DNA from 4 places in the Rhodoferax sp. GW822-FHT02D07 genome. Region 4 is predicted to be linked to each of the others. Evidence: predicted binding sites of a transcription regulator. Region 4 holds the regulator's gene; each other region holds the start of a gene.
What was found. The regulator FNR, encoded in region 4, switches genes on or off when oxygen is low (the NO sensors DNR and NnrR bind a similar motif). The targets are predictions, from matches to a motif close to TTGATNNNNATCAA.
Positions count from the first base shown of each region.

Region 1: clpB (ATP-dependent chaperone ClpB) is a predicted target of FNR. The motif match lies at 1,477-1,490, and genes of this name have one in related genera.
Region 2: AC1RNN_RS18465 (hemerythrin domain-containing protein) is a predicted target of FNR. The motif match lies at 1,307-1,320, and genes of this name have one in related genera.
Region 3: cyoA (ubiquinol oxidase subunit II) is a predicted target of FNR. The motif match lies at 1,615-1,628, and genes of this name have one in related genera.

Region 1 is NZ_JBXAOD010000002.1:417,778-420,991, forward strand. It holds gene clpB (ATP-dependent chaperone ClpB) at 1-1,373, opposite strand, end outside; gene AC1RNN_RS06635 (alkaline phosphatase D family protein) at 1,523-3,214, opposite strand, start outside.
Region 2 is NZ_JBXAOD010000009.1:135,622-138,835, forward strand. It holds gene AC1RNN_RS18460 (YitT family protein) at 117-728, opposite strand; gene AC1RNN_RS18465 (hemerythrin domain-containing protein) at 743-1,252, opposite strand; gene AC1RNN_RS18470 (2OG-Fe dioxygenase family protein) at 1,388-2,134, shown strand; gene AC1RNN_RS18475 (GGDEF domain-containing response regulator) at 2,154-3,214, shown strand, end outside.
Region 3 is NZ_JBXAOD010000001.1:888,509-891,722, reverse strand. It holds gene AC1RNN_RS04155 (MFS transporter) at 72-1,406, opposite strand; gene cyoA (ubiquinol oxidase subunit II) at 1,722-2,786, shown strand; gene cyoB (cytochrome o ubiquinol oxidase subunit I) at 2,805-3,214, shown strand, end outside.
Region 4 is NZ_JBXAOD010000001.1:779,965-783,178, forward strand. It holds gene ccoG (cytochrome c oxidase accessory protein CcoG) at 1-767, shown strand, start outside; gene AC1RNN_RS03680 (FixH family protein) at 787-1,074, shown strand; gene fnr (fumarate/nitrate reduction transcriptional regulator Fnr) at 1,124-1,843, opposite strand; gene hemN (oxygen-independent coproporphyrinogen III oxidase) at 2,031-3,214, shown strand, end outside.

The DNA of each region.
Region 1 (3,214 bases), on a different contig from region 4:
TCTTCGAGGTCGGCAATCTCTTTCTGCAGGCTGGCAATCTCTTCGTTGATCAGCTCAAAGCGCTTGAGCGAGGCTTCGTCCTTTTCTTTCTTGACGGCTTCGCGCTCGATCTGCAGCTGAATCAAACGGCGGTCAAGTTTGTCCATGACCTCGGGCTTGGAGTCCAGCTCGATCTTGATCTTGGAGGCGGCTTCGTCGATCAGGTCGATAGCCTTGTCGGGCAAGAAGCGGTCGGTGATGTAGCGGTGGCTCAGCTCAGCCGCGGCCACGATGGCCGGGTCGGTGATGTCCACACCGTGGTGCACCTGGTAGCGCTCTTTCAGGCCGCGCAGGATGGCGATGGTGGCCTCCACCGTGGGCTCGCCGACCAGAATCTTCTGGAAGCGGCGCTCCAGCGCGGCGTCTTTTTCGATGTATTTGCGGTATTCGTCCAGCGTGGTGGCGCCCACGCAATGCAGCTCGCCGCGCGCCAGCGCGGGCTTGAGCATGTTGCCGGCGTCCATGGCGCCCTCGCCCTTGCCGGCGCCCACCATGGTGTGCAGCTCGTCGATGAAGACGATGGTCTGGCCTTCGTCTTTGGCCAGATCCTTGAGCACATTCTTCAGGCGCTCTTCAAACTCGCCACGGAACTTGGCTCCAGCCAGCAAAGCAGCCATGTCCAGGCTCAGCACGCGCTTGCCCTTCAGGCTGTCGGGCACCTCACCGGCGACGATGCGCTGGGCCAGGCCTTCCACAATTGCGGTCTTGCCCACGCCGGGCTCACCGATCAGCACAGGGTTGTTCTTGGTGCGGCGCTGCAGCACCTGGATGGCGCGGCGGATTTCATCGTCGCGGCCAATCACCGGGTCCAGCTTGCCCAGACGGGCGCGCTCGGTCAGGTCGATGCAATACTTCTTGAGCGATTCACGCTGCTCTTCGGCATCGGCGCTGTTCACATTCTGACCGCCGCGCACGGCCTCGATGGCGGCTTCCAGGCTCTTGCGGGTCAGGCCGTTGGCGCGGGCGATGTTGCCCACGTCGCCCTTGTGGTCGGCCACAGCCAGCAGGAATAGCTCGCCCGCAATGAACTGGTCGCCGCGCTTGATGGATTCTTTTTCGGCCGCTTGGAGCAGGGACACCATGTCGCGCCCCACGGTCACCTGCTCGTGGCCTTGCACCTGGGGCAGCTTTTTGATGGCGGCTTCGGCCGAGGCCAGCAGACCGGCGACGTTGACGCCAGCGCGGTTCATCAGCGCTTTGGGGGCGTCGTCAGTGCGAATCATCGCCGCCAGCACGTGCACAGGCTCAATGTAGGCGTTGTCATGGGTGAGGGCCAGGGTCTGGGCCTCGCTCAGGGCCTCTTGGAATTTGGTGGTCAGTTTGTCGATGCGCATTGGAGTTTCCGCGACGAAAATATTGGATGCCTCTCAGCTTGGGGGCAGGAGGCACGAATTTCAAGGCCTGAAAAGCCAGCCGTCCCGCCACCATGGCCCCAGTTTGACCTATCTCAAGCCCGGCGGCCAGCGCCGGGCACCAACCTAGCTCAGCGCAACTCCCATTCCGTTACCCGGTGGTCCGGCTCAGCCACATCAAAGCGTTGCATGCGGAAAGCGGCACGCAGATGCTGACCGCCGCCCGCCAAGGGCTGCAGCGCGCACTCCAGCCAGCCATCGCCATTCCATGCCTGGGCGTTGATCTGCGCCTGCCCAGCCGCCAGCGGTACGGTTTCCTGCGCCAGCATGTCATGCGCAGCCACGTTGGCAAAGCGCAGGGGCGCATGCAAAGCCGGGGTTACGAGCGCATAGGCCTTGACCGGGCTGTGGCTGAAGGTGATGGTGGCACTGGCCGCGCAGTGGTAATCGCCCGAGAGGAAGACCACGTTGCGGATGCGCTGTTCGGCGATGAAGTCGAGCACGCGCTGGCGCTCGGTTTCCACCAGTTGCCAGTTGTCGGTACAGCGCGGCGAGGGCCAGCCCTGCCCTTGCACCAGCCCCGGCGCCAGCACGGAGCCCGTGGCAATGAACTTGGCGTGCGCACCGCGCGCCTCTTCCTGCAGCAGCCAGTCTTGCAGCAACTGCCACTGGCCCGGGTCCAGCAGGCGGCGCTTGGGCTCCAGCGCGCGGCTGCGGTGCACCCGGGTGTTGAGCGAAAGAAAGGCCGCGTCCGCATGCGACACCACACCGTCGTGGCCTTGCGGCCCCATGGGCGCCGGGCCGTGCGCGCGCTGGAAGGCCGCAAAGGCGCTGAGCGCATTGCGCGTCAGCACGGCGCGCGGCGTACCCAGGCGCTCTTCGTCGCGGCTCCAGTTGTCAGCGATCTCGTGGTCGTCCATCACCATGTACAGCGGCAGGCTGCGGGCCAACTGCTTGAACCCGGGCGAAGCAAAGGCCTCGCGGTAGCGCGGCAGCAGCGCTTCGATGGGCGAGCTGCCAGAGGCCAGGCCGGCGCGTGCATCAGCATAAATTTGGTCACCCAGCATCCACATGAAGGACGCGGGGGCCTGGCGCTGATGCTGGGCCAGTTGCTGCAACACGTGGTCGCTGCGTGCGGCCTCCAGCTCGGTGATGCCGGGGTGGCGGCAGGTGGCGGCCACAAAGCGCAAGCCACCCTGCGGCACCAGCAAGCGCCCCTGCAGGCGCAGCACACAGTCGCGCATCCAGCGCAGGCTGCGGCGCTGGCGCGACAGCGTGCCGGGCAGCGCGCGCAGGGCCACATCGCGTTGCTCCCGCACCAGGGCGGCCAGTGGCCGCAACAGGGCGATGGCATCGTCCAGCGTCAGGTCCAGCGGCTGGGGCTGCAGTACCCCGTGCCCCACAGCGGTTTGGGGCACCGCGATGCCGGTAGGCGCCAGTTCCCAGCCCGCAGCTCCTCTGGCCTGCGCCAGGGTTTGGCGGTGATCGGCCAGAGCCGCCTCAAAGGACGGGGGCACAGCGGGTACCGGGCTGCGCCCGGCATTGCCAGTGACCTCTTCCACCGTAAGCGGCTGGCCCCATACGTCGGGCCAGTGCAGCGGGGCGGCTGGCGGCTCCATCGGAGCATCTGCGGCAATGCGGTGCAGACTCACCATGGCCACGGTGATGGCGCCCTGCCAGTCAGCCGGCACCCGCAGGTCGGCCACCGCGTAGACGATGCTCTGGTCGGGTGTCGCATCCTGCGCCACGCCCACCAAGCCCTCCAGCGGGCTGCTCACCAACGGCCAGGCCTGCACCGTGCGTTGGCCTCCGACCGAGAGCAA
Region 2 (3,214 bases), on a different contig from region 4:
TAAAAGGGGAGGCGGGCACGGGGTGCCGGCCGGGAGCGCATGGTAGCGCCGGCCCCTGCCTGCCGGGGGAACCTAGGTGACAAGCGGTGGGGAGCTCGCCCTAAAACAGTCCTGGATCAGTGCGCCATGTAGCGGCCCTTTTGGTGGTTGGTCGCCAGCGTCTGGTTCAGGAGTACGGCGCCCAGAACGCTCAGGGCAATGTGCTGCCAGTCGGTCACGGCAAAGGCCAGCAGCACGATGGTGGCGTCCAGCGCCATCTGGATGCGGCCGGCGCGCCAGCCACGGCTCTCCTGCAGGTACAGCGCCAGCACATTGAAGCCGCCCAGGCTGGCCCGGTGGCGGAACAGGATGAGCATGCCCGTGCCCATGAGCGATCCGCCCACCAGCGCGGCCGCCAGCGGCTGGAGCTGCGAGAAACCCATCCATTGGGGCAGCAGATTGGTCAGCAGCGTGAGCAGGGCCACCGCCGCAAAGGTCTTGAAGGTGAAGGCGCGGCCCATGCGTTTCCAGGCCAGTGCGTAGAAAGGCAGGTTGATGGCGAAGAAGATGAGGCCGAAATTCCAACCCGTGGCGTAGTGCAGCCAGAAGGCCACGCCCGCCGTGCCGCCCGTCAGCAGGCCCAACTGCTTGAACATCAGTACCCCCAGCGCCACAAAGGTGGTGCCCGTCAGCAGGGCCAGGATGTCTTCAAAAGGGCGGTGGCGCAGGGCGGCGGGGTCTATGGACATGGTGTGGGCAGGGGTCAGTGGGGGGCACAGCCACCGCTGCCGCACCCGTGAATCGCCTGCGCAGGCAGGCGTTCGGGCTGGGACAGCTGGCCGGTCGCCGGATCGTAGCCAGCCGAACGCAGGTGCAGTGCCAGCGACGCGTCCATGGTCTGCGCATGCTGGGGAAACCACAGGCCCAGCTCGTGCGCCATCTGGCGCACCACGGCCAGATCGCCGCCATGGCCGCGCGCCTCGCCCTCGCGCATCACCTGCAGAATGATCTTGTGCTGCGTGGCGTGGCAGTTGTTGGCGGCAAAACCGGTGTCGCGCATCCACTGGTCTTCGCGGTCAAAGTGGTCCTGCGTGTGGGCAATGAGTGCGGCCCAGCGCGGCAGCAGCAGCGCATCCGGAGCCTGCACCACCTCGGCCAGCAGCGCCACAAACTCCTGGTGGGTTTCGTCCATCACGGGCATGTCCAGGGCCAGCGCGTCGCTCCATTGCAGGGGCGCGTCTTGGGTATCGGGGATAGGTGCGGTCAGGGTCATGGGGCGTCTCCAGAAAGGGATGCGCCAGATTAGCCAGCCGCGCCGCAGGGCGTCTTGACCCACATCAGCCGCCATGCACTCTTCTGGGTCGATAATGCAGCGCAGCCCCTGTAGGGCAGTATGCTGATGCCCGCCATGACGCTTTCTTTTCCGCCCCCCGCCATCGCCGCCCCCCAGGACCTGGACGCCACCTTGCGTACCCAAGGCTATGCCGTCGTGGCACCGGCGCAGGTGGCCACGCTGGCCGGGCTGAACCTGGACACCCTGCTGGCCTGGCGCCCGCTGTGGGAAGAGCTGCCCCCCGACAACTACCTGCGCGACGGTGGCCGCTACCGCCGCCGCCGCCATGCCTGCTTTGTGGTGGAGGGTGCCGCCGTGACGCTGGCGCCGCACCGCCCGCACTGGCAGCCCGTGGAATACAACGCCCTGCATGGCGGCATGCAGCGCCATTTCGAGCCCATGCAGCCCGAGCTGGTGACGCAAGCCGCCTGGCAGCAACTGCTGGCCTGGCTGGGTCAGGTGGCCAGCGCGCTCAAGGGGCGCCAGCCCTGGTACACCGAGGCGCACCAGTTCCGCATCGACACCACCGACGGCATAGGCCGTCCCACGCCCGAAGGCGCGCACCGCGATGGCGTGGACCTGGTGGCTGTGTTCTTGGTCGGGCGCGCGGGCATCAAGGGCGGCGAAACCCGTGTCTTTGACGCCGCCGGGCCCAATGGCCAGCGCTTCACCCTGGTCGAGCCTTGGTCTCTGCTGTTGCTGGACGATGCGCGCGTGATTCACGAATCCACTCCCATCCAGCCGGTGGCCACCGTGGGCCAGCGCGACACGCTGGTGGTGACGCTGCGCGCCGGCAACTTCCAGGGCGAGCCGGCCCGCTAGGCGAATCGCCGCACACCGCATGGCCTGTACCCCCGAAGAGCTGACCAAGCGCTGCCAGGAGCTGGCCGCCAAATGGTCGGCCTGCGCACCGCAGACCGGGCTGGACGGCTTTGTCGAGTTTGCCGTGTCGGTTTCCAGCTTCACGCAATTCCTGGAAAGCCACGGCCTCTCCGGCTTGCACCAGAGCGCGCATGCGCTGGAGCAAAAGGTACTGGCGCTGATGGACCAGCTCATGGACCCTGCTGGCGGCGGCAGCCTGCCGCCCGAGGCCCGGCAGCAGGTGGGCACGCTGGTGCAGGAGCTGGGTGCCCGCGCCCAGGCCTTTGCGCGCGGTCACTCGTCCCAGCAGGCCGAGCGCCGCCATGTGCAGGACCCGGCGCCAGACGGCGCCTCGCTGAACACCTTGGCGCCGCCCAAAAAGATTGCCTTTGTGACTGATACGCCCGCGCTGTGGAAAGACCTGGTCGCCCAGGTCGGCTTCTTTCAGGTGCAGGTGGATCTGGTGGGCAGTGCGCAGGCGCTGCCCGCTGCGCCCGAACCGACCCTGGTGCTGGTGGATGCCGGCGGCCGGGTGCTGGCCGACTTTGTGGCCCAGGTGCAGGCGCTGCGCGGGCAGTTCTCGGCCAGCCACATCATGGGCCTGAACGTGGGCACGGATTTCGAGAGCCAGCACCAGGCCCTGGGCGCGGGCTGCGACGCCTGCTTTGCCACTGGCACGCAGCACGCCGCCATCATGGCGCGCATCGTCAAGCTCTGCAGCAACGAGGAGGAGCCACCTTACCGCGTGCTGGTGGTGGAGGACTCCAAGACCGCCAGCGCGCTGATCCGCCGCACCCTGTCCGAGAGCGATATTGAATCCCAGGCCATCACGCGCCCGCAGGACGTGCTGACCGCGCTGGCCTCGTACCAGCCCGATCTGGTGCTGATGGACATGTACATGCCCGGCTGCACCGGTGTGGAAGTCACGCGTGTGATCCGCCAGCATGCCGAGTTCCTGTCCACCCCCGTGGTCTACCTCTCGGGAGACAGCAATGTGGCACTGCAGGTGGACGCGCTGCGCCTGGGCGGTGACCACTTCCT
Region 3 (3,214 bases), 110 kb from region 4:
AAAGAAAAGCCGCGCAGCCCCCGTGGAATCTGCGCGGCCAGCTACTGATTCAGTAGCAGACAAGGAGAGGCTTACTGCTTGCTCTCGATCAGCCGGTTGATGCGCAGGGCCGCCAGCGTGCAGACTACGCCTGACAGCAGGTACAGCGACACTGCACCCAGGCCGTAGCGGGACGACAGGCCCAGCGCCACCAACGGCGCAAAGCCTGCGCCGAGCAGCCAGGCCAGATCGGCCGAGAGAGCCGCACCGGTGTAGCGGTACTGGGTGGAGAAATTGGCCGTCACCGTGCCCGAAGCCTGGCCGTAGGACAGGCCCAGCAACACAAAGCCCAGCAGCAGAAAGACGTTGTTGCCCACCACGCCCGCGCCCAGCAGCCAGGGCGTCACCAGGCTGAACAGACCGATCAGCACGGCCATGGCGCCCAGCAGGCGCCGGCGCCCCACGCGGTCGGCCAGCCAGCCGGAGAGCCAGATGGCCCCCGCGGCCAGCACCGCACCCACGATCTGTACGCCCAGCACGTCGGTCAGCGGCTGGTCGGAGTACATGGCAATCCAGGACAGGGGGAACACCGTGGCCAGGTGGAACAGCGCAAAACTGGCCAGCGCGGCAAAAGCGCCCAACAGCACGTTGTGGCCTTCGTCACGCAGCACTTGGGTCACCGGCACGGGCTGCAGCTCGCGCTGCTGCAGCAGCTCGGCGTAGGACTGGCCCACCACCAAACGCAGGCGCGCAAACAGGGCCACCACGTTGATGGCAAAGGCTACAAAGAAGGGATAGCGCCAGCCCCAGGCCAGAAATTCGGTGGTGCTCAGGCTGCTGAGCAGGTAGGCAAACAGGCTGGCTGCCAGCACAAAGCCCACCGGTGCGCCCAGCTGGCCAATCATGGCGTAACGACCACGCCGGTCTTCAGGAGCGCTCATGGCCAGCAGCGAGGGCAGGCCGTCCCAAGTACCGCCCAGGGCCAAGCCCTGGCCGATGCGCAGCACCACCAGCGCCACGATGGCGGTAGTGCCGACCGAGGCGTAGCTGGGCAGAAAGGAGATGCCGGCCGTGCTGGCGCCCAGCAGGAACAGCGAGATGGTCAACTTGGTGCCGCGCCCCCAGCGCCGCTGCACAGCCATGGACAGCGCGGTACCGATGGGGCGCGCCACAAAGGCCAGCGAAAAGATGGCAAACGCCATGAGCGTGCCATCCAGCTTGGAGAGGAAGGGAAACAGCAGCGACGGGAACACCAGCACGCTGGCAATGCCGAAGACAAAAAAGTCGAAGTATTCGGAAGACCGCCCGATGATCACCCCCACGGCGATTTCATTCGGGGTCACATCCTCGTCGGTATGGGCGTTTGCCAACGATACCGAACTCTCAATGCCGGGTGCGGACAATGCCGCAGAACCTTGGCTCACCATATCTCTCGCTCCTGAATACTGGGTAAAAGGCCACTGACGGGCCATGGCTCCTTTCTACACCCGCACAGCCCCGTTTGGACCCGCCAAGGCCACAGGGAAACCCTGATTTCCTGCGATATGGAGAAGATTTTCCACATCGTGGCAAAAAAGACCGGCTTCTGGGTTCCTGCGGTCCCTTGCCGCGGGTCAACCCGGCTTTGCCGCGCGCTTGATCTTGGACAAAATGTCCAATCGACAAATTTGCTAGTCCAGCTACATTGCAGGCATTACGTCAACCCGCGTTTACACCTAAGCGCATTTTGTTGCGCCTTCAGCATGCTAAAAACCAAGCAACTCCGCAGGCCCGCCTGCCTGGCCGCCCTGGCCATGACCGCCCTTCTGGCCGGTTGCAGCAAGGCCGTCGTCCTCAATCCGGCCGGTGACATCGCCGCCCAGCAGGGCCAGATGGTGATCACCGCCACGCTGCTGATGCTCATCATCATCGTGCCGGTCATCGCCCTCACCCTGTTCTTTGCCTGGAAGTACCGCCAGGGCAACACCGCCAACACCGAAGCCGACTACGACCCCGAGTGGCACCACTCCACCACGCTGGAGCTGGTGATCTGGACGGTGCCGCTGTTCATCATCATCGCCCTGGGCGCGCTGACCTGGATCGGCACCCACAAGCTCGACCCCTACCGCCCGCTGGACCGCATCGACGCGCAGCGCGCCTTGCCCGACGACATCAAGCCGCTGGAGGTGCAGGTCGTGGCCATGGACTGGAAATGGCTGTTCTTCTACCCCGAACAGGGCATTGCCACCGTCAACGAACTGGCCGCCCCGGTGGACCGCCCCATCCTGTTCAAGCTGACGGCCACGTCGACCATGAACGCTTTCTACGTGCCCGACCTGGCCGGCATGATCTACGCCATGCCCGGCATGCAGACCGAGCTCAACGCCGTGATCAACCGCCCCGGCGTGTTCCCCGGCATGTCCTCGCACTACAGCGGCTCGGGCTTTTCGGGCATGACCTTCAAGTTCCATGGCCTGAGCGAAGACGACTTTGACAAGTGGGTCAAGCAGGCCAAGACCGAAGGCAAGGCCCTGGACAGCGCCACCTACTTGAACCTGGTGAAGCCCAGCGAGCGCGATCCCGTGCAGCGCTTTGCCCGTGTGGAAGACGGCCTGTATGACAAGGTGCTCAACCGCTGCGTCGAAGACGGCAAGATGTGCATGCACCACATGATGTCCGTCGACGCCAAGGGCGGCCAAGCCTACATGCGCTCGGCCGGCCTGAACCTGCCCCAGGACGTCTGCACCCCGCAGAACGCGACCCAAGTGGTGGCCGCCCTTGAAGCGCGCCACGCCACGGCATATGACCGTAACCTCTCCAGCCAATGATCCGCGCATAAGAGACTGATGAACATGTCCAACTCACCCGTAGTAACCGAATCGCATTGGGCCCTGGGCCGACTGAACTGGGATGTCGTGCCCATGGCGCACGAACCCATCGTGCTGTGGACCTTCATCGCCGTGATGCTGGGCGGCCTGGCCGTGCTGGCCGCCATTACCAAGCTCCGCCTCTGGGGCACGCTGTGGCGCGACTGGATCTGCAGCATCGACCACAAGAAGATCGGCATCATGTACATGATCCTGGGTATCGTCATGCTGCTGCGCGGCTTTGCCGACGCGGTGATGATGCGCCTGCAGCAGGCCATGGCCTTTGGCGACAACATGGGCTACCTGCCGCCGCACCACTACGACCAGATCTTCACTGCCCACGGCGTGATCATGATCTTCTTCGTGGCCATGCCGCTGGTCACCGGGCT
Region 4 (3,214 bases):
GCAAGTACATGTGCCCGTATGCGCGCTTCCAGAGCGCCATGTTTGACAAGGACACGCTGGTTGTCACCTACGACGCCGAGCGTGGTGAGCCGCGCGGCGCGCGCTCGCGCAAGGCTGACCTCAGCTCCCTGAATCTGGGCTCGTGTGTGGACTGCAGCCTATGCGTGCAAGTCTGCCCCACGGGCATTGATATCCGTAACGGCCTGCAGTACGAGTGCATAGGCTGCGGCGCCTGCGCGGATGTCTGCGACACGGTCATGGACAAGATGGGCTACGCCCCTGGCCTGGTGCGTTACTCCACCGAACACGCCGTGAGCGAACACTGGAGCCGGCGCGAGATCCTGCGCCATGTGGTGCGCCCGCGGGTGCTGGTCTATGGCGGCATCCTGCTGGCCGTAGTGGTGACCATGCTGGTGAGCTTGGGCCTGCGCACGCCCTTCAAGGTCGATGTGGTGCGTGACCGGGGCACGCTGGCGCGCATCGTGCAGGGCGGGCGCATTGAGAACGTATACCGCCTGCAGATCATGAACGCCACTGAACAGGATCTGGATTTCCGCATCACGGCCACTGGTCTGGAGGGCATCAGTACCTTGCTGGACACGCCCACTGTGGCGGTTGGTGCCACGGAGTCACGCTGGGTGGCGGTGCGGGTGCAGATTCCGTATGAGGGGGCCGTAGCCGGTTCCCATTCCATCCAGTTCCAATTGGACAGCACCGGCGTTGCCGACCAGGTTCACGAGAAGTCGGTATTTATCGTTCCCCGCTAGGTTTCTACCAGGAGTTTTTATGACCAGCACCGCTACACCCGAAGCCCAGCCCTGGTGGCGTTTTGGCCACGTCTGGCTGGTCCTGTCCGGCCCTGCCATTGTGGTGGTGGCCGGCTTTGTCACGATGTACCTTGCAGTGTCCGGCGCCGATCCGGTGGTGGACGAAAACTATTACCAGAAGGGGCTGGAAATCAATCGCACGCTGAGTACGCAAACGGTAGCGCCGGAGAGCCTGGCACCGTCCATGCAGGCGCGCAACCATGCAGCGACAGGCCTGCGCCCGGTGTCGCCAGGGGCCAAGCCCTGATGTAGGGGATGGGCGGAGAAAGAGGGGGAGCTGCCCGAGGGAGGGGGCCTCAGTTGCAGACCTTGGGGTTGACGATGTCCTTGAGCGCTTCGGTGTTGACGATGCGCACGTGGCGTTGCTTGACCTCGACAATGCCATCGTCCACGAACTTGGAGAAGGTGCGGCTCACGGTTTCGAGCTTGAGGCCCAGGTAGCTGCCGATCTCTTCGCGTGTCATGCGCAGCACCAGTTCATGTTGCGAGAAGCCACGTGCGTGCAGGCGCTGCACCAGGTTGAGCAGAAAAGCGGCCAGACGCTCCTCGGCCCGCATGCTGCCTAACAGCAGCATGACGCCGTTTTCGCGCACGATCTCGCGGCTCATGATCTTGTGCACATGGCGCTGCAGGGCGTTCACCTCGCGCGAGAGTTCCTCGATGCGGTCAAAGGGCATGACGCAGACTTCAGCGTCTTCCAGCGCGATCGCGTCGCAGGTGTGGTGGTCGTGGACGATGCCATCCAGGCCCATGACCTCGCCCGCCATCTGGAAACCAGTGACCTGGTCGCGCCCGTCTTCGGAGGCCACGCAGGTTTTGAAGAAGCCGGTGCGGATGGCGTACAGGTTGGTGAAACGGTCACCATTGCGGAACAGGTTGCCACCGCGCTTGATCTTGCGCCGGCTGGCTACCACCTCGTCGATCTTGTCGAGTTCGCTGCTGTTCAGGCCCAGGGGCATGCACAACTCGCGTAGGTTGCAATTGGAACAGGCCACCTTGATTGCTTGAGCGCTCAAGCCCACCGGCGTGATCGGAATGGACGCGTGTGTGTCGGCAGCTTTGTTGGACGGGTTGGCGTGTTCAAGCATGGTGTTCCCCTGATGCAAATCAATTATCCGCCCAAGCATCGGCGATCTCCTTGATGTAGGTCAAGTGGGTGCAGTCCCGCTTACGGCACATTGGAGCTGCCAGTTTGGAGTATTCATGAACGCAGCCGCCCATGCAACCGTGCCCGTATCCGAAAGTCTGCTGACCCGCTACGATATTTCCGGGCCGCGCTACACCTCTTACCCCACGGCGGATCGCTTTGTGGAGGCCTTCTCGGCCGATGACTACGCCCAGGCCCTGGCCCAGCGGCGCAGTGGCGCGGCCGCGCTGGCGCTGCCCCTGTCTTTGTATGTGCACATTCCGTTTTGCGAGTCGCTGTGCTACTACTGCGCCTGCAACAAGATCATTACCAAGCACCATGACAAGGCCGCCACCTACCTGCGCTATCTGAGCCGCGAGGTGGATCTGCACACCGAGCGCATGGGCATGGGCCAGATGGTGAGCCAGTTGCACCTGGGTGGTGGTACGCCCACCTTCCTGAGCGATACCGAATTGCGCGAGCTTATGGCCATGCTGCGGCGCAGCTTCAACTTTGCGCCCGGGGGGGAGTATTCCATCGAGGTGGACCCGCGCACCATCGATACGACACGCCTGGACACCCTGGCCGAGCTGGGCTTCAACCGTCTGAGCTTTGGCGTGCAGGACTTTGACCCTGCTGTACAGAAGGCCGTGCACCGCATCCAGCCAGCCGAGCAGGTGTTTGCGCTGGTGGAGGCGGCGCGCGCGCGCGGCTTCGAGTCCATCAACGTGGACCTGATCTACGGCCTGCCCCAGCAAAGCCCCGAATCCTTTGACCGCACGCTGGCCCAGGTGACCACGCTCAAACCCGACCGTATTGCGCTCTATGCCTATGCCCACCTGCCTGAGCGCTTCAAGCCGCAGCGCCGCATTGCCACCGTGGCCCTGCCGGGTGCGGCCTCCAAGGTGTCCATGCTGTCGCGCTCGCTCGCGGCGTTCATGGGGGCTGGCTATGTCTATGTGGGCATGGACCACTTTGCATTGCCCGGCGATGCGCTGGCCGTGGCCAAGCGCCAGGGCCGGTTGCACCGCAATTTTCAGGGCTACAGCACCCAGCCCGATTGCGACCTGATCGCGCTGGGTGTCTCCGCCATTGGCCGCATTGGTGCAACCTACAGCCAGAACGCCAAGACCTTGGACGAGTACTACGACTACCTGGACCAGGGCCGCTTTCCTACCGTGCGCGGCCTGGCCGTCACGCGGGACGACCTGGTGCGCCGCGCCGTCATCATGGCGCTAATGTGCCAAGGACAGCTGCAGTT